4 regions of the Neobacillus phoenicis genome follow, and region 1 is predicted to be linked to each of the others. Evidence: riboswitches for the same ligand, from Rfam matches in the RefSeq annotation. Region 1 holds a riboswitch; each other region holds the start of a gene.

The links. Region 1 has a riboswitch for lysine ahead of AA0X95_RS06235 (ABC transporter substrate-binding protein). Riboswitches for the same ligand answer to the same signal wherever they lie in the genome.
Region 2: another riboswitch for lysine. It lies ahead of AA0X95_RS09860 (aspartate kinase); the one in region 1 lies ahead of AA0X95_RS06235 (ABC transporter substrate-binding protein).
Region 3: another riboswitch for lysine. It lies ahead of AA0X95_RS13610 (amino acid permease); the one in region 1 lies ahead of AA0X95_RS06235 (ABC transporter substrate-binding protein).
Region 4: another riboswitch for lysine. It lies ahead of dapA (4-hydroxy-tetrahydrodipicolinate synthase); the one in region 1 lies ahead of AA0X95_RS06235 (ABC transporter substrate-binding protein).

Annotation. Positions count from the first base shown of each region.
Region 1 covers NZ_CP154847.1:1,174,451-1,182,043, reverse strand. The annotation lists gene AA0X95_RS06260 (helix-turn-helix domain-containing protein) at 1-288, shown strand, start outside; gene AA0X95_RS06255 (bifunctional 5,10-methylenetetrahydrofolate dehydrogenase/5,10-methenyltetrahydrofolate cyclohydrolase) at 501-1,340, shown strand; gene AA0X95_RS06250 (hypothetical protein) at 1,579-1,845, opposite strand; gene AA0X95_RS06245 (amino acid ABC transporter ATP-binding protein) at 1,995-2,717, opposite strand; gene AA0X95_RS06240 (amino acid ABC transporter permease) at 2,714-3,397, opposite strand; gene AA0X95_RS06235 (ABC transporter substrate-binding protein) at 3,459-4,256, opposite strand; lysine riboswitch at 4,338-4,520, opposite strand; gene AA0X95_RS06230 (M20/M25/M40 family metallo-hydrolase) at 4,859-6,511, shown strand; gene AA0X95_RS06225 (DUF6241 domain-containing protein) at 6,768-7,331, shown strand; gene AA0X95_RS06220 (hypothetical protein) at 7,366-7,593, opposite strand, start outside.
Region 2 covers NZ_CP154847.1:1,919,929-1,927,521, forward strand. The annotation lists gene trxA (thioredoxin) at 38-352, shown strand; gene uvrC (excinuclease ABC subunit UvrC) at 677-2,449, shown strand; lysine riboswitch at 2,520-2,697, shown strand; gene AA0X95_RS09860 (aspartate kinase) at 2,814-4,028, shown strand; gene AA0X95_RS09865 (YslB family protein) at 4,232-4,690, opposite strand; gene AA0X95_RS09870 (succinate dehydrogenase cytochrome b558 subunit) at 5,137-5,748, shown strand; gene sdhA (succinate dehydrogenase flavoprotein subunit) at 5,804-7,555, shown strand; gene sdhB (succinate dehydrogenase iron-sulfur subunit) at 7,577-7,593, shown strand, end outside.
Region 3 covers NZ_CP154847.1:2,623,785-2,631,377, reverse strand. The annotation lists gene AA0X95_RS13630 (DUF421 domain-containing protein) at 1-458, shown strand, start outside; gene AA0X95_RS13625 (multidrug resistance efflux transporter family protein) at 524-1,492, opposite strand; gene AA0X95_RS13620 (PH domain-containing protein) at 1,665-2,279, shown strand; gene AA0X95_RS13615 (YitT family protein) at 2,322-3,137, opposite strand; lysine riboswitch at 3,361-3,550, shown strand; gene AA0X95_RS13610 (amino acid permease) at 3,660-5,141, shown strand; gene AA0X95_RS13605 (helix-turn-helix domain-containing protein) at 5,191-5,409, opposite strand; gene AA0X95_RS13600 (hypothetical protein) at 5,573-5,740, shown strand; gene asnS (asparagine--tRNA ligase) at 5,947-7,338, opposite strand; gene AA0X95_RS13590 (alpha/beta hydrolase) at 7,575-7,593, opposite strand, start outside.
Region 4 covers NZ_CP154847.1:2,748,830-2,756,422, reverse strand. The annotation lists gene AA0X95_RS14340 (GntP family permease) at 1-530, shown strand, start outside; gene AA0X95_RS14335 (LLM class flavin-dependent oxidoreductase) at 589-1,590, opposite strand; gene AA0X95_RS14330 (hypothetical protein) at 1,751-1,897, opposite strand; gene AA0X95_RS14325 (hypothetical protein) at 1,933-2,067, opposite strand; gene AA0X95_RS14320 (ring-cleaving dioxygenase) at 2,300-3,283, shown strand; gene AA0X95_RS14315 (GNAT family N-acetyltransferase) at 3,489-3,959, opposite strand; gene AA0X95_RS14310 (phosphotransferase) at 3,988-4,860, opposite strand; lysine riboswitch at 5,053-5,232, shown strand; gene dapA (4-hydroxy-tetrahydrodipicolinate synthase) at 5,356-6,243, shown strand; gene AA0X95_RS14300 (S1 domain-containing RNA-binding protein) at 6,388-6,831, shown strand; gene AA0X95_RS14295 (hypothetical protein) at 6,913-7,194, opposite strand; partial or broken gene AA0X95_RS14290 (sugar phosphate nucleotidyltransferase) at 7,263-7,376, opposite strand.

The DNA of each region.
Region 1 (7,593 bases):
TTAAAAATTGAGCATTTAACGTCGCAAGGCGGATTACGCATGATGTTGGTCGAGTTTCCTCCGGGTGCATCCATGGGTGAAGCTAATGCCCATGAAGGCTTAGAAAGCCACTTAGTGTTAGAAGGGAAGGTCCTTGCCGAACAGGGTGAAGATTCGTTCATCTTGGAAGAAGGAGATACTTTTAGCTGGAATGCGAGCGTCCCGCACTTTGTTAAAAATGTGGGCGAGGAAAAAGCGGTTGTGCTTATCTCCGTTTACTCCGATACAGAACGGAATGATGTTTTCTAATATTTTATTAAATTGTAAAAACCTCCATACTCAAACGGTTGACATTTATTCTTTTTATGTTATCTTTTTCATATAACAAAAGCAGTCACAGTAACTGACGACATCTGTGGAAACAACCACAAGGAAGCTGTGTACTTATATGGTCGGGTCGTCTGGGCAGAGATAAGGATGTATTTCCTTATCTCTTTTTTATTTTTTTCGGAGGCGATAATATGGAAAATATCATTTTAGATGGAACTGTTGTAGCTAAAGAAATCAAAGAAAAATTAAAAGGACGAATTGAAACGCTTAAGGATAATGGAATCATCCCGTGCCTTGCCACCATTTTAGTAGGAAATGATCCTTCCTCAGAAACATACGTAAGAATGAAAGGGAATGCTTGTGAAAAATTAGGCATCCAGTCTATTCGAGTTCATTTGCCTGAAGAAACAACGACAGAAGAATTGTTAGCAGCAATCAAAGAATTAAACGAAGATGAAACTGTCCATGGGATCCTCCTGCAGCATCCTGTCCCATCACATATCGATGAACGCCTGGCTTTCGAAGCCATTGATATCAAAAAAGACGTGGATGGGGTGACAAGTGCAGGTTACGGTCAGACAGCATTAGGGTTTGGAAAGTATCCTTCCTGTACACCAGCAGCGATTATGGAAATCATCCACTATTATAAGATTCCAGTGGAGGGGAAACATGCCGTTGTTGTGGGGAGAAGCCCGATCTTAGGGAAGCCTGTTTCGGCGTTACTTCTTAATGAAAATGCGACGGTGACAACGTGCCATTCCAAAACAACCAACTTACCTGATCTGATAAAACAAGCGGATATTGTTGTGGCAGCGGTAGGCAAGCCTAAATTTATTCAAGGGTCATGGCTGAAGGAAGGTGCTGTTGTCCTAGACGCTGGATATAACAAAGGGAATATTGGAGATATCGATTATGAATCTTGTTTAGAGATGGCAAGTGCCATCACACCTGTCCCAGGTGGTGTAGGTCCTGTTACCATTTCCATGCTCTTGAAACATACGGTGGATTCGGCTGAGAAAAATAGATATTAAAGAAAAATAGGAAGCTAGTCTTTTTAAGATTAGCTTCCTATTTATTTACCTTTTGGCTCTGTTTAACTTGTCTGTTGATTTCCGCTCCAGGCGGCTTCGCTTTCCGCGGGCGTGCCGGGGAGCCTCCTCGTCGCTTCGCTCCTGCGGGGTCTCCCCTGCCCCGTACTCCCGCAGGAGTCTTCGCCGCCTTCCGCTCCAATCAACAGAGTTAAAAATCAACAATGTTCTTTAACACAGCCTACCTTTTAAAAAGTTTCCTTTGTTTCATGTAATCGATCGCCTTAGTTTTATTCTTTTGTTTAGAAACATATTCTGCTTCGTTTTTATCACTATAATAGTTATTAAATCTTTCTTCTGGAAGAGTACCTTCAGAAATTGCTTTTTTAACTGCACAGTCAATCTCGTTTATATGAGTACAGTCAGAAAATTTACAACTCCTAGATAACTCTATTATATCTTCATATCCATGATCTAAGTTTTTAACTACTTCTTTATTAAATTTCATTTTTCAACTCCCTCTTTTATCTTGTTAAACCAACCTACAACAATACTTCAATAATAAAGCGAATTTCTCCTTCTCGAAGAAATGCGCCTTTTACTTTAGTAAGTGAAAAAATGACGTGTGGCAATTCACACGTCATTTTAAAAGGGATTCTATAAGATTTGATTCAAGAACCGCTGTGTCCGCTCATGCTGAGGGTTCACGAAAATCTCGCTTGGATGTCCTTCTTCTATTATTTTGCCGTCCGCCAGCATGATCACGCGGTCAGCCACTTCTCGGGCAAAGCCCATTTCATGGGTAACGATAACCATGGTCATCCCTTCGCGAGCAAGGTCCTTCATAACCTGAAGCACTTCCCCTACTAGCTCAGGATCCAATGCCGAAGTTGGCTCATCAAACAGCATGACTTTCGGTTCCATCGCCAACGCTCTTGCAATCGCCACCCGCTGCTTTTGCCCGCCAGACAGCTGCTCTGGATAGTAGTTTGCCTTATCGGCGAGGCCTACCTTTTTCAAAAGGGTCATCGCTTTTGCACTGGCGGCTTCTTTCGTTTCTTTTCGAACAAAAATCGGGGCTTCGATAATGTTTTCTAACACCGTTTTATGCGGAAAAAGATTGAAGTGCTGAAACACCATTCCTACCTTTTCTCTCACTTTATTCAAGTTTGTTTTGGTGAGATCAATTTTTTCAGAATCAATCGTAACCTCTCCCTGCTCTACCACCTCTAAAAAGTTTAAGCAGCGAAGCAACGTACTTTTTCCAGAACCACTGGCACCAATCAGTACGACCACTTCTTGTTCATGGATTTGTAAATCAATATTTTTTAACACGTCCAGCTTCCCAAAGGATTTAGATAGATTACGAACATCAATCATGCGACACGTACCTCCTTCGGCTTACTAACATCCAGTTTCTTTTCCAAACGGTTGGCAATCCATGTGAAAATGAGGACGATAATTAAGTAATAGATTCCAACGACAAAATACGTTTCAAACGGCATATAGTTTTCCCCTTGAACACTAAGGGCCGTGTTGTAAAGGTCTGTTACCGCAATATAGGCAACGAGTGAAGAATCCTTTAAGCCGATAATGAACTGATTGGCAAGGGACGGAATTGATCTTTTGAAAGCCTGTGGGAAAATAATTCTTCTCATCGCGAGTGAGTAGGTCATTCCAAGCGATCTGGCCGCTTCCATCTGACCACGATCAATTGATTGAACGGCTCCTCTGAAAATTTCTGCGATATAAGCTCCTGCGTGAACACCCAATGCTAATGCCCCCGCCGTGAAGCTATCCAAGTTCACGATGTTGGCAAGTCCATAATATAAGAACATGATCTGAACAATCAGTGGGGTGCCGCGAATAATCCCAATATAGATGTCGGCAATGCGATTTAATAGTTTACTAGTGGAGATCTTAAAGGCGGCAAAAATGATACCAATCACCATCGCAAATAATAAAGAGATTGCTGTAATAGAGATCGTCATCCAAGAAGCTTTCAAAAAAGCAATTCCATGCTCACTAAAAATACTAATAATATTATCTAAAAAAACCACGAGGCTTACCTCCTTTATTAAATTATGTCGAAGGGGGACAGTCCCCCTTCGACATAATTTCTTACTTTTCCATTACGTTGGTGTTGAACCATTTCATGCTGATTTTTTCGTATGTGCCATCGTCAATCATTGATTGGATGGCTTCGTTGATTTTGTCAGCTAACTCTTTGTTACCTTCAGCAACCGCTACGCTTACACGGTCTTCGTTCAACAATTCACCGATTGCTTTGATTTTTAAGCCTTTTTCATTTTTTGCACTTACCCCAACAATTTTGTCAGTGATAACAGCATCTAAGCGGCCAAGTGCTAAGTCTTGAAGGGCGTTGACGTCTGTTGGGTAGCCTTTCACCTGGTCAGATAGATCTTCAGCCATGTCTTTCCAAGTGCTCGCTTGAATAACTCCGATTGTTTTCCCTTTCAGGTCTTCCTTAGACTGGATCTCGTTGTTGCCTTCCGCTACAAAAATCTGTGCACCAGATAGATAATATGGATTTGTGAAGTCAACCTGCTTATCACGCTCAGGTGTAGCTGTCATACTTCCGATAATTGCATCATATTTCTTCGCCTTTAACCCTTGAATAATCGTTTCCCATGGGTTTGTTACAGGATTGGCTTCAAGTCCAATTCTCTTCGCAATTTCTGTTCCGATTTCAACGTCAAATCCAGTTAATTTACCGTCTTTTTTAAAGTTTAACGGCGGATATTGTCCAGTCATTGAGAACGTTAAGGCCCCTTTTTTCACTAATTCATGCTTGCCACTGCTAGCTTTTGCTGCTTTTTCCCCGTCAGCCTTCTCTGTACCGCAAGCAGATAAAAGTAACATCATCGCTGCAGCTAATAAAATTGCAAACTTTTTCATAAATATTCCCCCTTTGATAATAAAAAGACACCGTCACATATGCGTATGACGGTGTCGTGCACACCCTCATCGATCAGCATTGGTGAAGATAGCTCTCCACAATTCCTTGGAATTGTGACAGTTCTGCCCCTATTCGAGTGCAGACCCAGCTTTCTGAAAAAAGTGATTTCAGAAGCTTCGGCGATTGATCCTTTTTCCTATTTTCATAGATTTCACTGAATCTCCCATAGGATACTAATAAAAATCGCGACCTCTACCCCATCTAATGCTTAAAGACGAGGATTTTTATATTTAGTTTGACGAAACTTTTTTCAGTATAATAAAATATTCCAACAAATGCAATAATGTTTTTAATGGAATTTCTAACCAAATGAAAAGTCTTGACGGAGCTTTAACTTCTGAGATACATTTTTCTAAAATACCAATTTATTAGAAAAGCGGAAGCGCCTTGGTCAGCCCCGACAGGCAAATGTTCTTCGGCAAGAAAAATTTGACTTTTATTGCCGAAGGTTATTTGACCCGAGGGGCTAGGCGCTGGAGCTGGACAATTCTCCAAGTACAATGATAGAAATACTAATTTTATAGAAAAGAAGGTTAGGCGTATGTTGCAATGTCGAGAAGATGTACTGGCATTCACAAAACAGCTCGTAAACATTGAAAGTGTCGTTAATACTTATGGCGAAAAAGCCATTGCCCAGGCTTTATATTCCATGATTTCTTCTTGGACCTATTTTTCACAAAACCCAAGTCATCTTGTGTTAGAGCAAACACACAACGATCATCAAGAGCGCTATAATGTACTGGCGTTTGTCAAAGGAACAAAGGGAACGAGCAATCGAACCGTCATCCTCATGGGTCATACGGATACTGTTGGCATTGATGATTTTACCCACCTGAAAGATCAGGCCTGCTATCCAGATGAGCTGATGGAATCCTTGAAAAACGAAGAGTTGCCTGCTTCTGCAAAGGATCATTTACAGTCCGGAGATTGGATGTTTGGCCGTGGCGTCCTTGATATGAAGAGCGGCGTCGCTAGTCATCTCTATCTGTTAAAATATTACTCGGAGCATCCAGAAGAGCTAGACGGAAATCTAGTTCTTTTAGCGGAATGTGATGAGGAAGACAGCTCACACGGTGTACTTTCTGCCTTAAAAACATTGAAACGCTGGAAAAATGAACATGATTTCGCCTATTCTGCTGCGATTAATGCCGATTTCGTGGCGCCGCGCTATGAAGGCGATGACAATCGGTATATCTATAAGGGCACGGTCGGAAAACTGCTGCCGTCATTTTTTATTACGGGAGCAGAAACGCATGTTGGCTCTGCCTTTGAGGGATTAGATCCCAACTTTATCGCGGCTGAACTGACGAGACAAATCAACTACAATCCAGAGCTATGTAACGAAGCGTTTGGAGAAACGACAGTGCCGCCTGTTTCGTTAAAACAAACTGATTTGAAGCCGTCTTATACGGTTCAAACGGCGTTAGCTGCCTATGTCTATTACAATTTCTTTATTCATTCCTGGTCTCCAAAGGACGTGCTTGAAAAATTAAGAGAACAGGCCGATATTGCTTTTACCAATGCACTCTCGTCTTTTGAAGAAAGATATAAGCAATACAGCGCATTGAGCGGAGAACCATATGTTCAGAATCCTTGGAAGTCGAGAGTCATGACGTACGAGGAGATGAAGCAATTATTGGTGACTGAGAACGGTGAAACGTTCACCGCACATATGGATGAGTTTAAGGGGAAACTTGTCAATAATCCGGAATTAGATACGCGCATGTTTGCTGCTAGAGTAGTAGAGGAAGCATGGAAATGGATGAAAGATAAGAGCCCGGCAATCATTCTTTTTTACTCGTCCTTATATTCTCCAAGGATTGAGTTGAGCGGAAAAACAGAGGATGAATTGAACTTGATCCATGCATTGGATGAAGCGGTGGAAGAAATGCAGCCACACTATCCACATCCGATTGTGACAAGGAACTTCTTCCCGTATATCTCGGATATGAGCTTTGTCGCGTTAAGTGATGATGAAGCGGGCATTAAGGCCGAAACCAACAACAACCCTGGCTGGGGCACGAAGCTCTTTGTGGATTACCAAGACATCCGCGACATCAACGTACCAGTCATCAACATCGGCCCATACGGCTTAGATGCACACAAGAAGTTAGAACGAATGGAAATGACCTACTCACTAGAAGTCGTACCAAACCTAACTAACCTTGTGATTCAGAAGGTATTAAACAAATAATCTCTAAAGCTTGTAGACTTCCTACAAGCTTTTTTTACTAGAAACATGTAAAATAAAAGGAAAATGAGTAAGAAAAGCGGAAGCGCCTTGGTCAGCCCCGACAGGCAAATGTTCTTCAGCAAGAAAAGTCGCTCTTTGACTTTTATTGCTGAAGGTTATTTGACCCGAGGGGCTAGGCGCTGGAGCTGGACAATTCTCGAAGTCGCATTTTTACTTTCTTATTATATGAAAAACAGGCATAACAGGGGGGATGGCTGTGAAGAAAGTATGGATTATTCCGTCCATTATTTTGGTAGTTTTACTTGGCGGTATCTATGGAGCCAATAAATTAATCAACAGCGAGGCCGTCTCCGGAAGCAATCAAGAGAAAGCTGTGGATGATTCTTCTTCTCTTGTGGATAAGACTGCGGATAAAGAAAGCGAACAAACAGATAAAATCGGTGGCGTTCAATACGATATCGGCATCGACAACACCAGCTCCGAATATCAGGTCATTGAAGTGATGCACAAGATGACGCACCAAAAAGTGAAGGCAGAAGAAAAATGGGGGGCCATTCCTATGGTGCCTGACACCATTAATCGCGTGTATGAAATCGTGAGCAACAGTGATTTTGACCGAAAAGACCAATTGCTGGCCATTCTTGAAAAATGGAAGGCGAGTAATTTTGCGGCAGTCGATGACGATCACAACTACTTCTGGCAATACCAAGGTGGCACCGTCGGGCAAGCCTATGGAATCTTAAGTAAAGCAGAGGAAGAAACCTTTATCTTGAATAATTTTGGTGATGACATTGCAAAAGAAGTAAGCTCGCAGCAGTAGCGGGGCTTACTTCTTTTTTTAACATTACAGTAAATTATGGTTTCGCATTGATCGTCCAGGCAAGCATAAACATAAGAAAGGTAAAGAGGAGAATAAATGCGTTGATCCCCAATCCCCACCACGCATATAGCCTTGGCCGCCTTCTCGTAAATAGTCCGATTACACCAAGAATGATGCCAAACATTGGATTCTTTATTAAAAAGAAATCGGGAAAGGTTTCTGTTTTTAATAATAAGGCTGCATTAAGAACCGCAAGTGAAAA
Region 2 (7,593 bases), 750 kb from region 1:
GGTAGTAATTCAGTATTTAATAGGAGGGCAATATATAATGGCTATTTCACATTTAACAGATCAAACTTTCTCATCAGAAACAGGTTCAGGTACAGTACTTGTAGACTTTTGGGCACCATGGTGCGGACCTTGTAAAATGATCGCTCCAGTTCTTGAAGAACTTGATGCAGAAATGGGAGACAAAGTAAAAATCACTAAATTAGATGTAGATGATAACCCACAAACAGCAGCTAATTTCGGTGTAATGAGCATCCCAACTTTATTAGTTTTCAAAAACGGTGAAGTTGTAGATAAAGTAGTCGGCTTCCAACCAAAAGATGCATTAGCAAGTGTACTACAAAAACACGTATAAACTGATACAATAAAAAAACCTTAGCTGGACACAATCTGGCTAAGGTTTTTTTATTATATAGTTAGTTAAAGTTGATGGTTGATTGACTATGTTTATTGGAGCGGAAGGCGCGAAGACTCCTGCGGGAAATGCGTGTCAGGGGAAGACCCCGCAGGAGCGAAGCGACGAGGAGGCTCCCCGACCGCCCGCGGAAAGCGAAGCGCCTGGAGCGGAAAACATGCAAATATAGCAGAACTTTTTATTATTACAGAACCTCCCACTTTCCTTTATGAACAGATGTGATAAAATTTTAAGGATAGAATAAAAGACGGAGGAGTGGCCGGAGTGAATGAAAATATTAAACAAAAATTAACCCTGCTGCCTGACCAGCCTGGCTGCTACTTAATGAAAGACCGTCAGGGGACAATTATTTATGTGGGGAAGGCAAAAATATTAAAGAACCGAGTACGTTCTTATTTTACCGGCTCACACGACGGAAAGACGTTAAGACTTGTTAATGAAATCGAAGACTTTGAGTACATTGTTACCTCATCCAATATAGAAGCATTGATACTTGAACTTAATCTCATCAAAAAATATGATCCAAAATACAATATCATGCTGAAGGATGACAAAAGCTATCCGTTTATTAAACTGACAGCAGAGAGACATCCTAAACTGATTATTACGAGAAAAGTAAAAAAGGATAAGGGTAAATATTTTGGTCCTTACCCGAATGTCGGGGCGGCCAACGAAACCAAAAAGCTTTTAGACCGGATTTATCCGTTACGCAAATGTGCTACACTACCAGATCGAGTCTGCTTATATTACCATTTAGGGCAATGTCTTGCTCCATGCGTTAATGAAGTATCTGAAGAACAATATAAACAAATGACGGATGAAATTTCTCGGTTTTTAAATGGCGGATATAAGGATATTAAAAAAGAATTAACCGAAAAAATGACAGCAGCGGCAGAAGAATTGGATTTTGAAAGAGCAAAGGAATTCCGTGATAAAATCGTTCACATTGAAACCATCATGGAAAAGCAAAAGATCACCATGACGGATTTCACGGATCGTGATGTGTTTGGTTATGCTGTTGACAAAGGCTGGATGTGTGTACAGGTCTTTTTTGTGCGCCAAGGAAAGCTGATTGAACGGGATGTTTCCATGTTTCCTATTTACAATGAGCCAGAAGAAGAAATCCTTACGTTTTTAGGACAATTTTACCAAAAGGCCAACCACTTTAAGCCAAAGGAAATTCTGATTCAAGATGAAATTGATTTGAATATGACTGCACAGCTTCTAGAAGTAAAGGTTCTTCAACCGAAAAAGGGACAAAAGAAGGATCTTGTTAACCTTGCGATTAAAAATGCAAAAATCGCTTTGAATGAAAAGTTTTCTTTAATTGAGAAGGATGAAGAACGTACCATTAAGGCAGTTGAAAACCTTGGAAAGTTACTTGGAATCTACACGCCGCATCGGATTGAGTCCTTCGATAATTCAAATATACAAGGGACAGATCCCGTTTCAGCAATGGTTGTGTTTACAGATGGGAAAGCGAATAAGAGAGAATATCGAAAGTATAAAATCAAGTCTGTAAAGGGACCGGATGATTATGAATCAATGAGGGAAGTAACCAGAAGAAGGTACTCAAGAGCATTAAAAGAAAATCTTCCTCTACCGGATCTTATTATAATTGATGGTGGAAAAGGACATGTGGAAGCGGTTAGGGACGTTTTAGAAAATGAATTAGGATTAGATATTCCACTTTCGGGTCTTGTAAAGGATGAAAAACACCGTACGTCACAATTGTTATACGGTAATCCTTTAGAAATTGTTCCACTTGAACGAAACAGTCAGGAGTTTTATTTGCTGCAACGTATTCAAGATGAAGTTCACCGCTTTGCTATTACCTTTCACCGCCAAATACGTGGAAAGAGCGCCTTTCAATCCTTATTGGATGATATTCCTGGCATTGGGGAAAAACGTAAAAAGTTATTGCTTAAACAGTTTGGATCTGTGAAAAAAATGAAAGAAGCGACTATGGAGGAATTTACCGACATTGGTATTCCATTAAATGTGGCAGAAGAGTTAATGAAAAAACTTCAAGAATAGTTATTGTCAGAATAAATTGACCATGCTATAATTAGTGAAAATTTAAATTACTATCACTTTATAGTACTAAAGTGAAGGTAGAGGTGCGAGCTTCAAGAGTAGTGATTCTGAGAAGGATGAGCTTCAAGGAAGAATCATGAAAGGGAATGTTCGCCGAAGTAAGGAAAGTCTCATTTCTTTCTTTGCTGGTCCTGTATTGAATAAATGCCGGATTGTCAAGACGCGTGTCTTGGAGAGCTATCTTACGTTATTTGTACAGGAATTTATTTTTCGTGTTCAAAAAGCAATGAGATGCCTCTCATTGCTTTTTTATTTATGTTTTTGTAGCAAAATAGGTAGAGCATAACTGAAAGAAGGGGAAATGATGGGTTTAGTTGTTCAAAAATTTGGGGGAACCTCCGTTGGCAGTGTAGAAAGAATTTTAAATGTAGCAGCCTGTGTAAAAGAGGAAACAGATAGAGGCAATAATGTTGTTGTCGTTGTTTCTGCCATGGGGAAATCAACGGATCAGCTCGTTGGTCTAGCAAAGGAAATTTCCAAACAGCCAAATAAACGGGATATGGATATGCTCCTATCGACAGGCGAGCAGGTAACGATCGCTTTATTATCCATGGCCCTAAATCAACAAGGTCTACCAGCGGTTTCCTATACAGGGTGGCAGGCAGGAATTGTAACAGAGCCGGTCCATGGAAACGCACGAATTTCTAATATCAAAACAGAATCCATTAAAAACCAACTTGCAGAAGGCAAGGTTGTTATTGTAGCCGGATTCCAAGGGATAACTGAAGAAGGGGAAATCACCACTCTTGGTCGAGGGGGTTCTGATACGACAGCGGTTGCCCTGGCAGCAGCGTTAAAAGCAGATAAATGTGATATTTACACGGATGTAACGGGTGTATTTACAACAGATCCGAGATATGTGAAAGATGCCCGTAAGTTATTATCCGTTTCCTATGATGAAATGCTGGAGCTTGCTAATCTAGGTGCAGGTGTACTGCATCCAAGAGCGGTAGAATTTGCTAAAAATTATCAAGTAAGACTTGAAGTTCGTTCAAGCATGGAGAAAATCGAAGGAACAGTCATTGAGGGGGAAGCAACAATGGAACAAAATTTAGTTGTACGTGGTGTTGCATTTGAAGATGAGATTACAAAGGTTACCGTTTTGGGGTTAACTAATTCCTTAACCAGTTTATCAACCATTTTTACAACTCTTGCTCAAAATCATATCAACGTTGATATTATTATTCAAAGCACAACAGAAGGGGGAACGGCTAATTTATCATTCTCCATACATACCAATGATCTGTTAGAGACATTAAAGGTATTAGAAGACAATAAGGCTGTACTTGGTTATGAACAACTTGATGCAGAAAATAAACTAGCGAAGGTTTCCATTGTGGGGTCAGGAATGATTTCTAATCCGGGTGTGGCTGCGAAAATGTTTGAAGTGCTAGCCTCAAACGACATCCAAATTAAAATGGTCAGCACATCTGAAATCAAGGTGTCTGCTGTTTTAGAAGAAAAGAAAATGTTAAAAGCAGTTGAACTCCTACACAGCGCATTTGAGCTTGGAAATTAATAAGAAAAGGCTGACTCGTTCAATTCGAGTCAGCCTCTTTGCGATGATCAAGGAAAGTATAAATTCGACTTCGAGAATTGTCCAGCTCCAGCGCCTAGCCCCTCGGGTCAAATAACCTTCGGCAATAAAAGTCAAAGTGCGGACGTTTCTTGCCGAAGAACATTTGCCTGTCGGGGCTGGTCAAGGCGCTTGCGCTTTTCTTACTAAATTACATCTTTACGATCCCATTTAACAGTAAATTGGACTTTGTTTGCTTTTTTTACAGGGTGTTCAAACGCTTCTGCAATCACTTCTTTTTGCAGTTCAATTTGTTGGGCAAGGAAGCCGGCTTCGAGTTGGAAGAAGTGTTCTGCTTTTGATTTTACACGAGAAACAATAAGTGGACTTATTAGTTCAAATTCGATTTCATTTTTCGTCTCTTTTATGATTTCAAGCTGTCCCCAAGAAGCATTAGTAAAAAACTCAACTAATGTTTCGTGGTCAGGTAATGGGAACTTTCGTGCAAGACGTTTTCCTGCCCAGTATAAGATTTCAGGGGTGTCTTTGCCTAGAATCTCTGGCAAAAGGTATTCCCTAATGATTTCATACCCAAACATTGAAATGGTTCTTGGTTCTGGCTCTTCATAATTCAAATGTTGATTAACGGCTGTACTTTCTTTCACAAGCTTCCCCTCTTTCTATCATTCTATTATATACAATTTGATTTATTTTTCAGTACTGATTTGCTGAAAATGTGAATAAATCCTTATGTGAATGATATATTATTTCGGAATATCTTATCTTATTTATCATCATAATTATCTTATCCGTTTGAGAGGAAATACCAACCGTAAGATGTTGGTAATTAAATGTAATAATATGGGTTGTGTGGGGAACTGAAGCAGCTGTTTTTATTAAATAGGTACTATCCTATTATAATATCAATATATTTTAAAAATTTTATTTTTTGATAAAGATTGTGTATCCGTTTTCTTGACGCTCTATGTCGATGGGAGTAAAATGGACATGTCACATTATTGTCACAGTGGTATTGGGTTAAGTTTCTTTAAGGGGTACATAAGAAGAAAGAGCTTAACATCATTTTTTAAAAATTAAGGGGGGTAAATGTATGGCGGGGAATCGAGAGTTTGCTAATCGCAGATTACATTCGCTGCTAGGGGTCATTCCAATTGGAGTGTTTCTTACACAGCATCTTGTAGTCAACCATTTTATCACTGGAGGTCCAGAGTCTTTCAATAAGGCAGCAGGCTTCATGGGAAGTCTACCATTCCGCATTGTCTTAGAAACTGTAATTATTTATTTACCATTACTATTTCATGCAATCTATGGACTTTATATTGCTTTTACCGCTAAAAGTAATGTAAAAAGATTTGGTTTCTTTAGGAACTGGATGTTCATGCTTCAACGTGTATCGGGTGTAATCACGCTCATCTTTATTACGTGGCACGTTTGGCAAACACGTGTAGCAGCGGCGTTTGGTGCGGAAGTATCCTATGATATGATGCATAATATTTTGACATCTCCATTTATGTTTGTTTTCTATTTAGTAGGGATCCTTTCGGCGATTTTCCACTTTGCAAACGGACTTTGGTCCTTCTTTGTTAGCTGGGGGATCACAGTATCACCTCGCTCACAGGTTATTTCTACATACGTGACTGTTGGTGTATTTATTGTTCTTTCTTTCATCGGAATTCAAACACTTATCGCATTTGTTCAATAACCATTTAATAGTCGGTAGAATATAGTATTTTTTGGATTAAGGGAGTGAGTCACGAATGAGTAAAGGTAAAGTGATCGTAGTCGGCGGCGGCTTAGCTGGCTTAATGGCTACCATCAAGGCTGCAGAATCAGGAACTCCGGTAGAGCTTTTTTCTCTTGTTCCGGTTAAACGTTCTCACTCTGTTTGTGCCCAAGGGGGTATTAATGGAGCAGTTAATACAAAAGGTGAAGGGGATTCCCCATGGATTCACTTTGACGATACGATTTATGGCGGAGACTTTTTAGCAAATCAGCCTCCAGTTAAAGCAATGTGTGATGCAGCACCTGGTATTATCAATTTATTTGACCGGATGGGTGTTATGTTTAATCGTACACCAGAAGGTTTATTAGATTTCCGTCGTTTCGGAGGAACACAGCATCACCGTACAGCATTTGCTGGTGCGACAACTGGACAACAATTGCTATATGCATTAGATGAGCAGGTTCGCCGCCATGAAGTGGACGGATTAGTTACGAAGTATGAGGGATGGGAATTCCTCGGTGCGGTTGTTGACGATGAAGGTATCTGTCGCGGAATCGTTGCTCAGGACCTAAAAACTATGGAAATCAGATCATTTGCTGCTGATGCAGTCATTATGGCAACTGGTGGACCTGGTATTATTTTTGGTAAATCAACAAACTCTGTCATCAATACAGGCTCCGCTGCTTCTATTGTTTATCAGCAAGGTGCATATTATGCAAACGGTGAAATGATTCAAATTCACCCAACAGCTATTCCTGGAGATGATAAGCTTCGCTTAATGAGTGAATCAGCACGTGGTGAAGGCGGCCGTATTTGGACATACAAAGATGGTAAACCGTGGTATTTCCTAGAGGAGAAATATCCTGCTTATGGAAACCTCGTTCCACGTGATATTGCAACACGTGAAATCTTCGATGTCTGTGTTCGTCAAAAGCTTGGTGTTAATGGCGAAAACATGGTATTCCTTGATTTATCTCATAAGGATCCGCATGAGTTGGACGTAAAACTAGGCGGAATCATTGAAATTTATGAAAAGTTCATGGGAGATAACCCACGTAAAGTACCGATGAAAATCTTCCCTGCTGTTCACTATTCAATGGGTGGATTATGGGTTGATTATGACCAAATGACTAGCATTCCAGGTCTTTTTGCTGCTGGTGAGTGTGATTATTCACAACACGGTGCCAATCGACTAGGTGCAAACTCATTGCTTTCTGCTGTATATGGTGGAATGGTTGCTGGTCCAAATGCAGTGAAATATATCAATGGTCTTGAGAAGAGCTCTGAGGCTGTTTCTTCTTCTGTTTTTGATCGTCATGTTAAGGAACAAGAAGAAAAATGGAATTCAATTATGTCTTTAAGCGGTACAGAAAATGCATACGTCCTTCACAAGGAACTTGGTGAATGGATGACAGATAACGTTACAGTTGTTCGTTACAACGATAAGTTACAGCAAACTGATGAAAAGATTCAGGAGCTATTAGAACGCTACCAGAACATCAATATCAACGATACATCTAAGTGGAGCAACCAAGGGGCAGCATTCACTAGACAATTACAAAATATGCTTCAATTAGCACGTGTTATTACAATCGGAGCATTAAACCGTAATGAGAGCCGCGGTGCTCACTATAAGCCTGAATTCCCTGAACGTAATGATGAAGAATTCATGAAAACAACAATGGCGAAGTTTGTGGATGCAAATTCAGCACCTGCCTTCCATTATGAAGACATCGATGTCTCTTTAATTAAGCCACGAAAACGAGATTACACTACAAAGCATTAATAGAAAGGGGAGTGGGTAATAATGTCTGAAAATAAAAC
Region 3 (7,593 bases), 1.4 Mb from region 1:
TTGCCGTTCTAGAACCACGAGGAAATTTAAGCACTTTATTAAAACGAGAAAACCGACCTTTGACACCTAAAGATTTACAAATGAAAATGCCAAATGAAAAAGAACCACAAACAGTCATTATGGACGGGAATATTGTTGATGAACCTTTAAGATGTGCAGGGAAAGGCAGAGGCTGGTTATATACCGAGTTAGAAAAACTAGGTGTGACTCTTGATAATGTTTTTGTTGGTCAGGTGGATTCCTACGGTGAACTGACTGTTGATCTATATGATGATAAGATACAAGTGCCAGAACCTGCCCAGCGTCCTTTATTACTGGCAACCTTAAAAAAAGCACAGGCAGATTTAGAAATCTTTTCACTTGAAACTAATTGTACAAAATCAAAAGCAATGTACAAAAAAAATGCAGCTCTCTTACAAGCCACAATTGATAAACTCACCCCCTATCTTAACGGTTAATGGCAGTGACCCCTAAAAATCCTTATCAATTCATATTGATAAGGATTTTTAGGGGTCATACTAACTTATGCACTAACGGCTTGGTCTTTAGATAATTCTTTTCTTTGTGACACATAGCTGTGAAGTAACATTCCACCCATGACTAACAGAATGCCAATCCACGATAACATCGTTGGAAGTTCTGAATTTAGTATGTACACCTCTCCAAGAAGTGCAAATAAAACCTCCATAGATTGTGTGGCCTCCACAGCGGCAAGCCTTTGCATATTACCTCTCACCAGGTCTGTTGCTTGAAAGAATAGTATTGTTGCAATGACTCCAGAGGTAATAGCAACCAGCCCAGACTGAATGGTTTGCCCCATGCTTGGCAATCCACCATCTATCACTCCATAAATGGATAAGATAATCCATAAAGGTAGACTGGCTATTGTCATTCCTAACACGCGTTGAAAAACATCAAGACGACCACCACATACCTCCATCATTTTCCTATTTCCTAATGGATAGGCAAACGATGCAATTAAAACAGGAACAACACCTAAGCTTACTGTAAGAAATGATAAATGATTAGCTTGTTCAAGCTGTATGAGAATGATTCCAAGTAATATAATCATTGACATGAGTAAGCCTTTATAAGGAATTTTCCCTCTAATTTTTATAGGGCCCTTTTTAGTTAGGATTGTTTCATAAAAAAGCGGGGCAAGTAGTGAACCAGAAATGATGGTTACTTGCCAAGTAGCCGCGATTAACCAACCTGGTGCATAGGCAGCTGAAAAACAAATAGGTCCATAGAACAATCCGAACCCCACTGTACTCCAAATTATCCATGAAGTTGGACGACTTTTCATCTCTACAAGCAATGGTTTAAGGTTCTTCCTACTAATAACAATCAAGAAAAGAAAGGGTACCATAAAAAAATACCTGAGTGATGCACTCCAAATCCAGCTTCCACCAGCCAAGTCCATTGATCTGTTTAATATAAATGTAAATGCAAAAAAGAAAGCTGCAAAAACACCTAAAATGATAGGCCGCAATGTCCTATACCCCCTTTTACTAAAAATTCAAATAAAATTATATATTGTATTCTCTATTAAAAAAAGAAAACCATCAAGTGATTTTCAACTAAAAAAATAATTAACTGAAACTTTATGAATCTTCGTTCGTACATAATGTATGTCAAGATTCTTAAAAAGTGAGGTTGAGAGAATGTTTGGAAAAGTAGCTGCTGATATTTTAGGATTAAGTGATGTTGGTTCTGTCATTAAACCGGAGAATTACGATAAGGTCGATGCTGATGATTATGTCATGCACGAAGATAATGAGAAAATTTATTTTTTAATTAAGTCAAAATCGGATGAATATTGTTTTACAAATAATGCCCTAATTCACCTTGATGGTACAAGTGCTACAAGCAAGAAGCGAATGCTGCATCGATACAGCTATGCAACCAATCGGATTTCTGATGTTAAACTTGAAACAGCTGGGACCGTGGACCTTGATGTTGAAATTAAGTTCAAAATTGGCTCACAGCCTTTCTCAATTGACGTTCATAAGAAACATATTGAGGAAGTAAAGGATTTATATAAAGCTTTAATAAAAATTTCCGAAATATCTCATGAAAATGAAATCAGCCTTCAATTTGCAAAACAAAGCCTTGATGTTGCCTCTACTACTCTAGGTCGAATAACAAGTCCGGATAGCAATTTAGTTGTTCAATTTAAAATGCTGAACCAAGCGGCTTTTCAATGGCTAGATGATAGTAAAAAACAGTATTGTGTGAAAGATTTTGGGTATGTATTTGAAAAATACATTAATAATTAATAAAAAATGGGCCGCACTATTAGATAGTGCGGCCCATTTTTATTAAGAGGGACTAGGACGATGAAACAGTCCCATTACTTCAATCGTTTCAGTAATATTGACAAATGCAGTAGGATCTACCTCAACAATAAGATTTTTTATCTCATTCAGTTCATATCGTGATATTACTGTTATTAAGACATTTCGTTTATTATTTGAGTAACCGCCAACCCCATCCATAATTGTCAATCCTCGGTACAGATTGGTTAACAGATGTGACCTCATTTCTTCACCTTTATCTGTTATTATCATTATCGTTAGTTTAGCATGGTCCGTATAGATGGAATCAACTACTTTACCTGTTACAAATATAGATACTAAGGTATTCAGTGCAGCATCCCAATTAAACAAAAATCCACTTATCAAAATAACAACTGCGTTCATCCCTGATAGAAGTGTGCCTATTGGAAAGTCCTTTTTTCTTGAAACAATCATACCAATAATATCAAATCCGCCTGTAGAACCTGAACTTCGGAAAACAATGCCTACCCCAAGACCTGTTAAAGCACCACCAAAGATGGAAGACAATATCCTATCATTTGCAATTTCATAGACAGGTACAACATAGAGCCCAACAGATATGATGAGCACTGAAAAGATCGAGTTCATAATAAATTTTTTGCCTAACATTTTGTACCCAATAACCAGTAACGGAAAATTCAAAAGGAAATTTGCTAAACCAGTATTAAGAGGCGTAACCATACCTAATATCATGGAAATACCACTCAGTCCACTGCTTAACACTTCGTGAGGTATTAAAAAAAGGTTAAATGCCAGTACAACAATTAGTGATCCCGTAATAATTCCAAAAATCCGCATGGAAAATACCTCCGAACACTGCCATCATTTATATTTAAAAATAATACCGATTATCATTTTTAAAGTAAATTTAATAGTTTTTTTCCAAAAGATTTAATTATCTGTTAATTAGCATAAGGTTGTAATAGCAAAAAAGTTATTGGAGTAAAATATATTGACAAATGTACGATATTATTTATACTTTAGAAATATAATAATTTTATAAGCTAAATCCTCATCAAACCGATGAGGTAGAGGTCGCGGTTTTTATTAGTATGGCGGATGAGATGCTGAGACATTTTTGACTCCGTTTGAAAGGAAAAACTGCCGAAGTGTGCTTTATTCTCTGAAAAAGCATGCTGGGGCTGTCTCCAAATAGGAACAGAACTGTCACGAATGGACCTACCAGCCATTCGTGTTGAGCTATCTTTCGGAAGGTATGATGCGGGGTATTGATAATGCCATCGATTCTACTTCGATGGCATTTTTTATTCCAAACTCCTTCTCGAAAAAAAGAAAGAAATCAAAAAAGGAGTAAAGATTATGCAAACAGCAAGAGTATTAAAAGAAAATGAATATAATGGTGGTTTATCACCTAAAAAAGAACCCTCTGAGTTAAGACGAAGCCTTAAATCTCGACACCTTACCATGATTTCACTTGGAGGAACCATTGGTACTGGTTTATTCCTTGCTAGTGGAGGAGCCATACACTCAGCTGGACCAGGCGGGGCCATTCTCTCCTATATCATTATTGGTTTAATGGTTTACTTTTTGATGCAAGGTTTAGCAGAAATGGGAGCCTATATGCCTGTTGCCGGAAGCTTTAGTACGTATGCAACTAAATTCGTCGATCCTTCCCTAGGTTTTGCACTAGGTTGGAATTACTGGTATAACTGGGCCATCACCATTGCAGCTGAGTTAGCTGCCGTAACAATGATTATGAAATTCTGGTTTCCACATACACCATCATTCATTTGGAGCGGAATCTTTTTAGTCATTATGTTTCTATTAAATTATCTTTCTGTTAAAGGGTTTGGTGAAGCAGAATACTGGTTTTCATTAGTAAAGGTGGTAACGGTTATTGTCTTTATCATAACTGGTACGCTAATGATTGTCGGTATCATGGGAGATGAAGCAATCGGCATCAAAAATTTCACAGTTGGTGACGCCCCTTTCCACGGTGGTTTCATGGCAATGTTAGGAATTTTTATGGCCGCAGGATTCTCCTTTCAAGGAACAGAGCTTTTAGGTGTTGCTGCAGGTGAAACGGAGGATCCAAAGAAAGCAATTCCACGAGCGGTCAAACAAGTATTTTGGCGGATTCTTTTATTTTATGTTTTAGCTATTTTAGTAATCGGTCTTCTTATTCCCTATACAAATGAAAACTTAGCAAATGGTGATGTTACGGTTAGCCCCTTTACTCTTGTTTTTCAAAAAGCAGGAATTGCTTTTGCTGCTTCTGTCATGAATGCAGTTATTTTAACAGCTGTGTTATCAGCGGGTAATTCCGGTATGTATGCTTCTACTCGAATGCTATGGGACTTAGCACGTGAAGGCAAAGCTCCAAAGTTTCTAGGGAAACTAAATAAAAATGGCGTTCCTGTCAATGCTCTTATCGCAACAACTTTAGTCGGCACCTTGGCCTTTCTTGCTTCTTTCTTCGGAGATGGAACGGTGTATGTTTGGTTATTAAATGCATCTGGTATGTCCGGATTTATTGCTTGGCTCGGAATTGCAGTCTGTCACTATCGATTCAGAAAAGCTTTTATCGCGCAAGGCAAGGACTTAAGTTTATTACCATATAAATCAAAATTCTTCCCCTTCGGTCCTTTTTTCGCCTTTGCTGTTTGTGGATTCGTTGTTTTAGGACAAAACTATTCTGCCTTTATTGGAAGCAGTATCGATTGGAATGGTGTATTGGTATCTTATATAGGGTTACCGCTTTTCCTTATCTTATGGATGGGATATAAATTCACCAAGAAAACTAAATTAATTCCTTTAGATAAATGTGATTTATCAAACTAAAACGCAAATAAAAAACAGACTCACACAAGAGTCTGTTTTTTATTTGCGTTTATGCTTCTTCCGCAGTCCATACATATAAGTCTTCAATCTTGCAATTCAATTCTTTGGAAATAGTCATTGCAGAATTTAAACTCATTACTTTCTTGGATAAATAGTCATTGAGTTGAGTTCTAGGTATACTGGTGTTCTTTTCCAAACTATCCAAATCCATGCCGTTTTTAGATAATAAGGCCTTGAGGTTACTCTTTTTTGCTTTATAATTTGTCAAAATGACACCTCACTTTCATCTATCATAGCATAGGGGCATTAAAAATGAAAGGAAAAGGAATCCCTCCCAGTTTTTAACTTTAAAGTATAACCTAAAGGAAGGACAAATAGAATAAATTAATTTGTGTTATACTTAAGTTGTAATATAGAAGGGGTGTAATTAAATGAAGAATTCAAATAACCGTTATAGTAGCGGTCAAACTGTAAACATTAAAGAAACTGGTGAAATGGTCACCATTTTAAAGTGGCAGTATGTAAAAAATATGAAGAGATACTCCTATACCGTTAAAGAGCACCCAGGTACGTTTTATTTTGAAGAAGAATTACAGTAAGAAAAGCGCAAGTGCCTTGGTCAGCCCCGATAGGCAAATGTTCTTCGGCAAGAAAAGTCCGCCTTTTGACTTTTATTGCCGAAGGTTATTTGACCCGAGGGGCTAGGCGCTGGAGCTGGACAATTCTCGAAGTCGAATTTTATGCTTGTTTATAATGTGAAAAATCAAAAAAAGACCAATTCACTGAATGAATTGGTCTTTTTGGCTTAAAATTCTGCATTTCCTGGAGTTCTTGGAAATGGTATAACATCTCTAATGTTTGTCATACCAGTTAAGTACATAATCAAACGTTCAAATCCTAGGCCATAACCAGAATGTTTAGTTGCACCGTATTTTCTTAGCTCTAAGTACCACCAGTAATCTTCCTCATTCATACCAAGTTCATTAATTTTCCCAGCCAAAATATCTTCACGCTCTTCACGCTGGCTGCCTCCAATTAACTCTCCAATTCCTGGTACTAGTAAGTCGGTTGCAGCAACTGTTTTATTATCTTCGTTCAATCTCATATAGAAGGCTTTAATTTCTTTTGGATAATCAGTAACAAATACAGGCTTTTGGAACACTTTTTCGCACAGATAACGTTCGTGCTCTGTTTGTAGGTCCGCTCCCCATTCAACCGGATATGCAAAATTTTCACCTGAATCTTTTAACAGATTAATGGCTTCTGTATATGTCACTCTGCCGAAATCTGCCGTAAATGCGTTATTTAAGCGATCTAATAAGCCCTTTTCAACGAAACTATTGAAGAAGTTCATTTCCTCTGGTGCTTGTTCAATTACATAACCAATAACATACTTAACCATTTCTTCAGCAAGATCCATAATATCAGGAAGCTCCGCAAAAGCAACTTCTGGTTCAATCATCCAAAACTCCGCTGCGTGACGAGCGGTGTTAGAATTCTCAGCTCTAAAGGTTGGACCAAAGGTATATACATTACGGAAAGCTAAAGCAAATGCTTCTCCTGAAAGCTGTCCACTTACAGTTAAGTTAGATTCTTTACCAAAGAAATCCTTTGTTGTATCTGTATTTCCTTCTTCATTTTTCGGAAGATTCTCCAAATCTAATGTGGTCACACGGAACATTTCTCCCGCACCCTCCGTATCACTTCCAGTGATAATCGGTGAGTGGACGTAGACAAATCCTTTATCTTGGAAGAATTTATGGATGGCATATGCTGCTATTGATCTCACCCGAAAGACTGCCGCAAATGTGTTCGTTCTAGGTCTTAAATGGGCAATCGTTCTAAGGTATTCAAATGTATGTCTTTTCTTTTGTAACGGATAATCTACATTTGAAGTACCTTCAATAGTAATCTCAGTTGCTTTAATCTCAAATGGTTGCTTTGCTTGAGGAGTATAAATAAAATCTCCTTCTACTTTAATTGTTGAACTTAACGGAAGCTTAGTTATTTCTTTAAAATTATTTAGTTGTTCGTCAAAAACGATTTGAACTCCTTTAAAGAAGCTCCCATCATTTAATTCAATAAAACCAAACGTTTTAGAATCACGGATAGTACGAATCCATCCTGATAATTGCACCTTTTGTTCCACATAACTTTCTGTGTTTCTGTACAAATCCTTGATTAAGGCCTGTTTCATAGTGGTTCCTCCTAAATCATATGTATAAGGTTCATTAATCAGCCAGTGTTATTGTACTCCACCTTCGCCAATAGGTAACGAAATAAAAAACCTCCCATCCCTATTGGGACGAAAGGTAAAATTCACTGACTATCCTCGTTTTTCTTTTATCCCTTCAATATTATATAAAATACCATTCAATGAAGCAATTTTCAACAAAATTCCCGTTTGTAAGCGAATTAATTTTCGTTTACTGTTTATTCGGTTACAAAGATG
Region 4 (7,593 bases), 1.6 Mb from region 1:
CTCCTGCCATGGTGATCTCTTTATTAGTTGCTATTTATACAATGGGATTGGCGAGAAAGATACCGATCAAAACGGTAATGGATTCTTGTACAGAAGCGATTTCACACATTGGCATGATGCTCTTAATCATTGGGGGCGGCGGTGCCTTCAAACAAGTATTAATTAATGGTCATGTAGGTGACTATGTAGCTGAGTTATTTAAAGGAACGAACATTTCACCGATTCTACTAGCTTGGATTATTGCAGCCATCTTACGTATTTCATTAGGTTCTGCGACAGTTGCAGCCTTAACAACTGCTGGTTTAGTTATTCCAATGTTGGGTCAATCTGATGTAAATCTAGCTTTAGTTGTACTTGCAACGGGTGCTGGAAGCTTAATTGCTTCACACGTCAATGATGCTGGTTTCTGGATGTTTAAAGAGTATTTTGGTTTAAGCATGAAAGAAACATTCGCAACTTGGACACTACTTGAGACGATTATTTCGGTAGTCGGGTTAGGATTTGTACTCTTACTGAGCTTAATAGTATAACCATTTTGGGGACAGTCCCCCACCGCTTTAAAGCGGTGAGGGACTGTCCCCTCTTTATTTATTTTCCGTCTACTACTTCTTTCAAGATTTCATAAGATCGTTTTTGCTTTTCTGGATCATAGATATACGATACAGCCATGATTTCATCTACTTCATAGTAATTTTGGAATGAAGTCAACTGATGTCGGATGGTCTCTTTGCTTCCTAATAATGTAACACTGGACATAGAGGTAGCCATTTCTTTTTCCATTGGATTCCAAATCTGATCCATGTTTTCAACTGGCGGTCGTAATGGATTCCTAGAACCCCGAACTACATTTAAGAAGAATTGCTGCATGGTTGTAGACAACCATTCGGCTTCATCATCAGTCTCAGCAGCAATCACATTTAAACAAACAATCATATATGGTTTATCCAAATACATCGAAGGCTGGAAACGGCTACGATATATCTTAATTGCTTCTTCCATATATCTAGGTGCAAAGTGCGAAGCAAAAACATAGGGAAGACCTAAACTTGCTGCTAAATAAGCTGAATCTGTGGAAGAACCAAGAATATAGAGTGGAATATTTGTCCCCACGCCAGGATAGGCTTTCACATAGCTTTGTTGATCCTCTGGACCAAAGAATGTTAGCAGTGCCTTAACATCTTCTGGAAAGGTATAGACCGAGTCATTCTTAGAGCGTCTTAAGGCATTAGCCGTCATCATATCTGTACCAGGAGCACGACCAAGTCCCAATTCTACTCGTCCTGGGTATATTGTCTCCATGGTACCAAATTGTTCAGCTACCACTAATGGTGCATGGTTAGGAAGCATAATCCCGCCAGACCCCACATGTATGGTATTGGTATGTTCTAATGTATGTTTGATTAGAATAGATGTCGCTGAACTAACAAGGGTGGGAGTATTATGATGTTCAGCAATCCAGTAGCGTTTATACCCCATCTCTTCTACTGCTTGGGCAAGGTCCACCATTGATTCAATTGCTTCTTTCGATGTTTGTCCCTCTCGAATCGGTGCTAAATTTAAAACAGAAACTGGTATTTGAATTGATGCCATATTAAATTTGTCCTTTCATTTTGAAAATATATTACTATACTATCAATAGGAACACAGGAAACAAACTTAAATGCTTACTATTCATGAAAAAGAGGAGGTCATCCCCCCTCTTACATTTTCCCTAATGTTGTTAATCAACAAAATAATTTTTCAATTAAATCTATTTATTCTTGGTACTACTTTGCTGCTGTATAGTTACATGTTTTGGACGTTCTGGATACGTACCTTTACCATCATCAGGCCCAGTAAGGTCATTTCTTTGATCCAAAACATTCCCCTTATACTCAATTGGATGTTTTCCAGACATTTCATTCACCTCAAATTATTTTCGTATCTATTCTCCTAACTCTTCTTTCCTTGAAACTTCATCTTCATTTCTGCTTCACTCATGTTTGGATTTTTTCTTGGTGTAGTTTTATTTAGTGCTTTTTTTAATTCAACAGTTGCATCATCGTTTGTATTATACTTTCCATCCAATGCGGCTACCTCCTTTTTGATATTTATTATTAAACGGAATCAACATGTTCATTCCTTTATTAGAGGTTTCCACTTCATTGACAGCATAGAAGGAACATGTTATATTTATCTCGAATTAGAGATATTTTAATTAAGGATACTTCTTAGTCAGAAGTTCAATCTTATTAAGTAGTAATTACTTCACCTGGCATACTATAGACATACCCAAATTTAAATAATTGGAGGGTTTAATATGAACGGATTAAAAGGAATTCACCATGTAACAGCTATTACAAGTAGTGCAGAAAAAAATTATGAATTTTTCACCTATGTTTTAGGGATGCGTTTAGTAAAGAAAACAGTCAATCAAGATGATATTCAAACCTATCATTTATTTTTTGCCGATGATAAGGGTAGCCCAGGTACAGATATGACATTTTTTGATTTTCCTGGCATTCCAAAAGGAGTGCACGGGACGAATGAGATTTCAAAAACCTCCTTCCGAGTACCTAATGATACAGCGATAGAGTACTGGGTAAAACGATTTGATCGTTTACATGTGAAGCACTCAGGAGTCAAGGAGTTTTTTGGTAAGAAAACTTTATCATTTGTTGATTTCGATGACCAACACTACCAATTAATTTCTGATGAAAAAAATAAAGGAGTTCTTAGCGGTACACCTTGGCAAAAGGGTCCAATCCCTTTAGAATACGCCATCACTGGATTAGGACCAATCTTTGTTCGTGTGGCCAATTTTGATTACTTTAAAGAAATGATGGAAAAAGTTCTTATGTTTAAAGAAATTGCACAAGAGGATGCTTTTCACTTATTTGAAGTAGGAGAAGGCGGTAATGGTGCCCAAGTAGTTGTCGAATACAATGCAGTACTGCCCCCATCGCAACAAGGCTTTGGTACTGTCCATCATGCAGCATTTCGTGTGGAGGATCGTACGGTTTTGGAAGAATGGATGACTCGTATTGAAGGGTTCGGCTTTGGTACCTCTGGTTTTGTTGACCGCTACTTTTTTGGGTCATTATATGTAAGAGTAGCACCTCAAATCTTATTTGAGTTCGCTACAGATGGTCCTGGATTTATGGGGGATGAGCCCTATGAAACACTCGGTGAAAAACTATCTTTGCCTCCATTCTTAGAAACAAAACGTGGTCAAATTGAAAAAATGATTCGTCCTATTGATACAGTTAGAAGCACAAAAGATTTAGTAAAAGAATATAATTAATACTTTATCACCCAAGGAAGCTTGAGATTCGGAACATCCTCAAGCTTCTTTTAAATATTGGCTGTGTTAAAAGTTAATGTTGTTTTTATAGAAAATGTTGATTGGAGCGAAGCGACGAGGAGGCTCCCCGGCACTCCCGCGGAAAGCGAAGCACCTGGAGCGGAAATCAACATTCATGTTTAACACAGCCTTAATATTTAAAGACTCATGCTTTAACCATTATTGAAAAGGAATAATCATTTGAATTAAATTCTTTACTCTTAACAAATCCCATTTTTTCATAAAGATGAATGGCCCTTTTATTAAAATTGGCCACAGTTAAGCGGATAGGAAAGTTTTTATATTTTTCTTTGATCAGGTCAAGGATAAATGTACAGTATTCATAGCCATTTCCTTTTCCAGTTTCTCCGGGATGCATACCAAGTCCAAAATCAATAAAACCATCAAGGTAGGCTCCAAACTGGTGACCTGTTGGAACCTGGGCAGACTCTCCCACGCAAAAAAAACCTATTAATTTATTTTCAGCATTAACTACAGCATAATAACTGCCATTCAATAATTCTTGAAGGGATTCATTTGTTAATTCATTATCATAAAAATCATATGGCTGGTTATATTTCCACCCCAATACTTCTTTAGCATATTGTTCATTCATTTTGTGAGACATTAGATACATAATTAAACCCCCTCTTTTTTTGAAATTGCTAATAATACATTGATGAGCTTACTAATTCTGTGTCAATCGTCCATTTTAATCTGCGAATCCATTCCTCCTGAACTGCTTGTGGCGCTTGTTCAACTTTTTGTAAGACCTTCCAAACTTTATATAAACTGTAAGCCTTTACTTTTTCAGGGGAAAGTTTGACTTGATTATACTTCTTGTATTCTTCTAAAAACAAACGATTTAATAAATCTGCCTGTTCAGGATAATGAAGCTTTGTAAACCAGCAGACCCAGATTATATCTGTTAATGGATCAGCCCATTCAGACCATTCCCAATCTAATACTGTAAGACCGGATTCAGCTGAAAATAAGACATTATGTACACCATAATCACCATGCGTTAAAACCCAATCTTTCTTTGACTCATTAATGTGTTGTAATATGTCCCTTGATCTTGAAATAAGAATTTCAGGAACAAAGTCCAAATTTAAGTTCATTTCATTTATAGTACATTTTCTAATTCCTTTTGAAGTTATAGGATGTTTCTTAATATGGATCCTATTTGCAAGTGTTTCTCCTAAGCTTTTAAACAGTACTTTTGTTGTCTCAATATCATGATTCTCTATGATTGATTGACCGTGTAATCCTTGTCTATACTCCATGACCACAAGTTTAAATTGATTTGTTTCTACTAAGTTATATATTTTCGGTACTACCTCTGTTTCTTGCAAAAAATTTAAACTATTGATTTCATTTTCGAAATCTTTATTATTTGTCTTCGCTACTTTTACAACCAATGAAGGCTGAGTCCCCTTTAATAAGAAGGTTTCATTTGTATATCCTCCTGTTAATCGGACAAGTGTAAAATCACCGTAGTGTTCTTTTAAATGATTTTTTACTAATTCTTCGATCAAAATAACACATCCACTCTGTTTATGTTCTATATGACATTTACTATTATTTAACATTTTCATAGATTAATATTACTTCTTATCAACTCTTGATTGGCCTCTTTTTTTTATAAACCTTCCAAATAACTTGTATAATAATAGAAATTCTGTTATAGTAACAGTCAATTAAATATTTCTTACTTCAATACCATTTGAAGTGAGGATAGAGGCGCAAAAACCATGAGTACTCAATTCGAGGAGAATGAGATCCACTGACAATTGTGAAAAGGGGAATTTGCCGAAGCTGAAAGAAACTCATATATCTTGAAGCTGGTTCTGCTATTGAATAAATACAGAACTGTCATATAGGTAACTATATGGAGGGCTATCTCACGCATGGGAACAATTATTAAATCATGTTTCTATTGCAGCAGCGAACCCTCGCTGTTGCTTTTTTGCGTTGACTATTAAGCTGCCTTCCCCGCTCTAATTAAAAAAAATATTTAAAGGGTGAGAAAGATGAATTTTGGCCAAGTTTTAACTGCGATGGTTACGCCATTTAATCAACAGGGGGACATTGATTATATTGCAACAAAAGAACTCATTAATTATTTAATCGCTAATGGTTCTGATGGATTAGTTATAGCTGGAACAACGGGTGAATCTCCCACATTAACGACTGAAGAAAAAGTGGACCTATTTAAATTTGTTGTAGATGTTGTTGATAGCAGAGTTCCTGTCATTGCAGGAACTGGTTCCAATAACACAAGAGCCTCTATTAGCTTAACAAAGCAAGCTGAGGATGCTGGTGTTGATGGAATTATGCTGGTTGCTCCCTACTACAATAAACCATCTCAAGAAGGATTATTTCAACACTTTAAAGCAATCGCCGAATCTACATCACTCCCGGTCATGCTATATAATATCCCAGGACGAAGTGTGGTTAATATGACTGTCGAAACAATCGTCCGTTTATCCAAGATTAATAATATTGTTGCTGTCAAAGAAGCAAGCGGAAACCTTGATGCCATGTCCGACATCATTAGCCACACTTCTAGTGACTTTACACTTTATAGTGGGGATGACGGATTAACATTACCTGTTTTAGCAATTGGTGGCACAGGAGTTGTCTCTGTTGCTTCGCATATCATTGGAAATGAAATGCAAGAAATGATCAATAATTTTAATAATGGTAATCTTAAGGAGGCAGCAACAGCACATCGTAACCTCCTTCCAGTAATGAGAGCATTGTTTGCAGCACCAAGCCCAACACCAGTAAAAGCAGCATTAAAAATGATTGGTGTACCTGTAGGTGGTGTACGATTACCACTTGTCCCATTAACGGATGTAGAACAACAAACATTACAGAATAGCCTTCCAATCAGTTTACTAAAGGTATTCAGTTAATAGAGAAAATATTTTTATTAATGAATATTTCAATAGAAGATATTTCAAAAAAAAGTTAGAAAAATCTATTCGATTGATTCTATTTCCCTTGAAAATTTGTTATAATTAAGTAGTTTTAACACTATTGAGGGGGAAAAAGATTTCATGTCAGTTGAAGTAGGCAGCAAAGTCCAAGGAAAAGTAACAGGAATCACTAATTTTGGAGCATTCGTCGAATTACCTGGAGGTACAACAGGTCTAGTGCATATTAGCGAAGTTGCAGAAAGCTATGTAAAAGATATTAATGACCATCTAAAAGTAGGCGACATGGTTGAAGTTAAAGTAATTAGTGAAAAGGATGGTAAAACTGCCCTATCCATTAAAAAAGCGATAGAAAAACCTGAAACATCATCTTATTCACAACGCCCGCCACGGCAGGGAAGATCTGATAACCGTTCAAAAGACTTCCGTCCAAAAGGTAATTTTAAACCTAAAGAAACATTTGAAGATAAAATGGCTAAGTTCTTAAAGTCTAGTGAAGAAAATTTATCTTCACTTAAGCGCAACACAGAAACAAAACGTGGTGGCCGAGGCGGAAGACGCGGATAACATTAACGTTATAAAAACTATTCATATATAGAAAAAGAGGTTGACTCTATAGAATGGGTCAACCTCTTCTTTGTCTATTACCTAAGATAAAACTGATTTAACACTATTTTTAAATTGAACCTCTTCAATAGCCGGGTCAACGGTAACCTGATTTCCTACTACCATTAAATACTTTTCTGGTGTTTTTGACCCAATAATCACACCTTTCTTTATAAGAGATTGACTTCCTACTACAGAATTTTCCAGCCAAACATTATCTTCTATTATGGTATGAGGTAAGATTACCGAATTTTTTATATGAGCCCCCTTTCCAATTTTCACACCACTAAATATTACTGCCCTTTCAACTGAACCACTTATCACCCAATCTGTCCGCAAGCTTCCATTGATTACATTGATTACATTGACCAATATGAGAATGTAATACCAGGGGGCATATATTGAGTTAAAATACCTACAGTTTCTATCCCTGAGTTTTTGCAATTACTTAAGGCAAAATCAATGATACGATACTTACCACCAAACGGCACCGCTGGCTTTACGATTGTTTTTGTAAGTAGATTAAGTCTTGTCCCCCCTACCTCCCGCTCACAGCATGGCTATCCAATTTGGTTTACTCATTGTTCTCCTCCTTTTATTTGTTTTTCATTTGTTTATACTTTTATTATCACCTGATTTTTCCATTTCTGCGGTTTACATGTGACATCTCTGTGAAAAGTTCTCGTTTTTTCATCGACACCCTCCTAAGAAAATGGTTCGTAT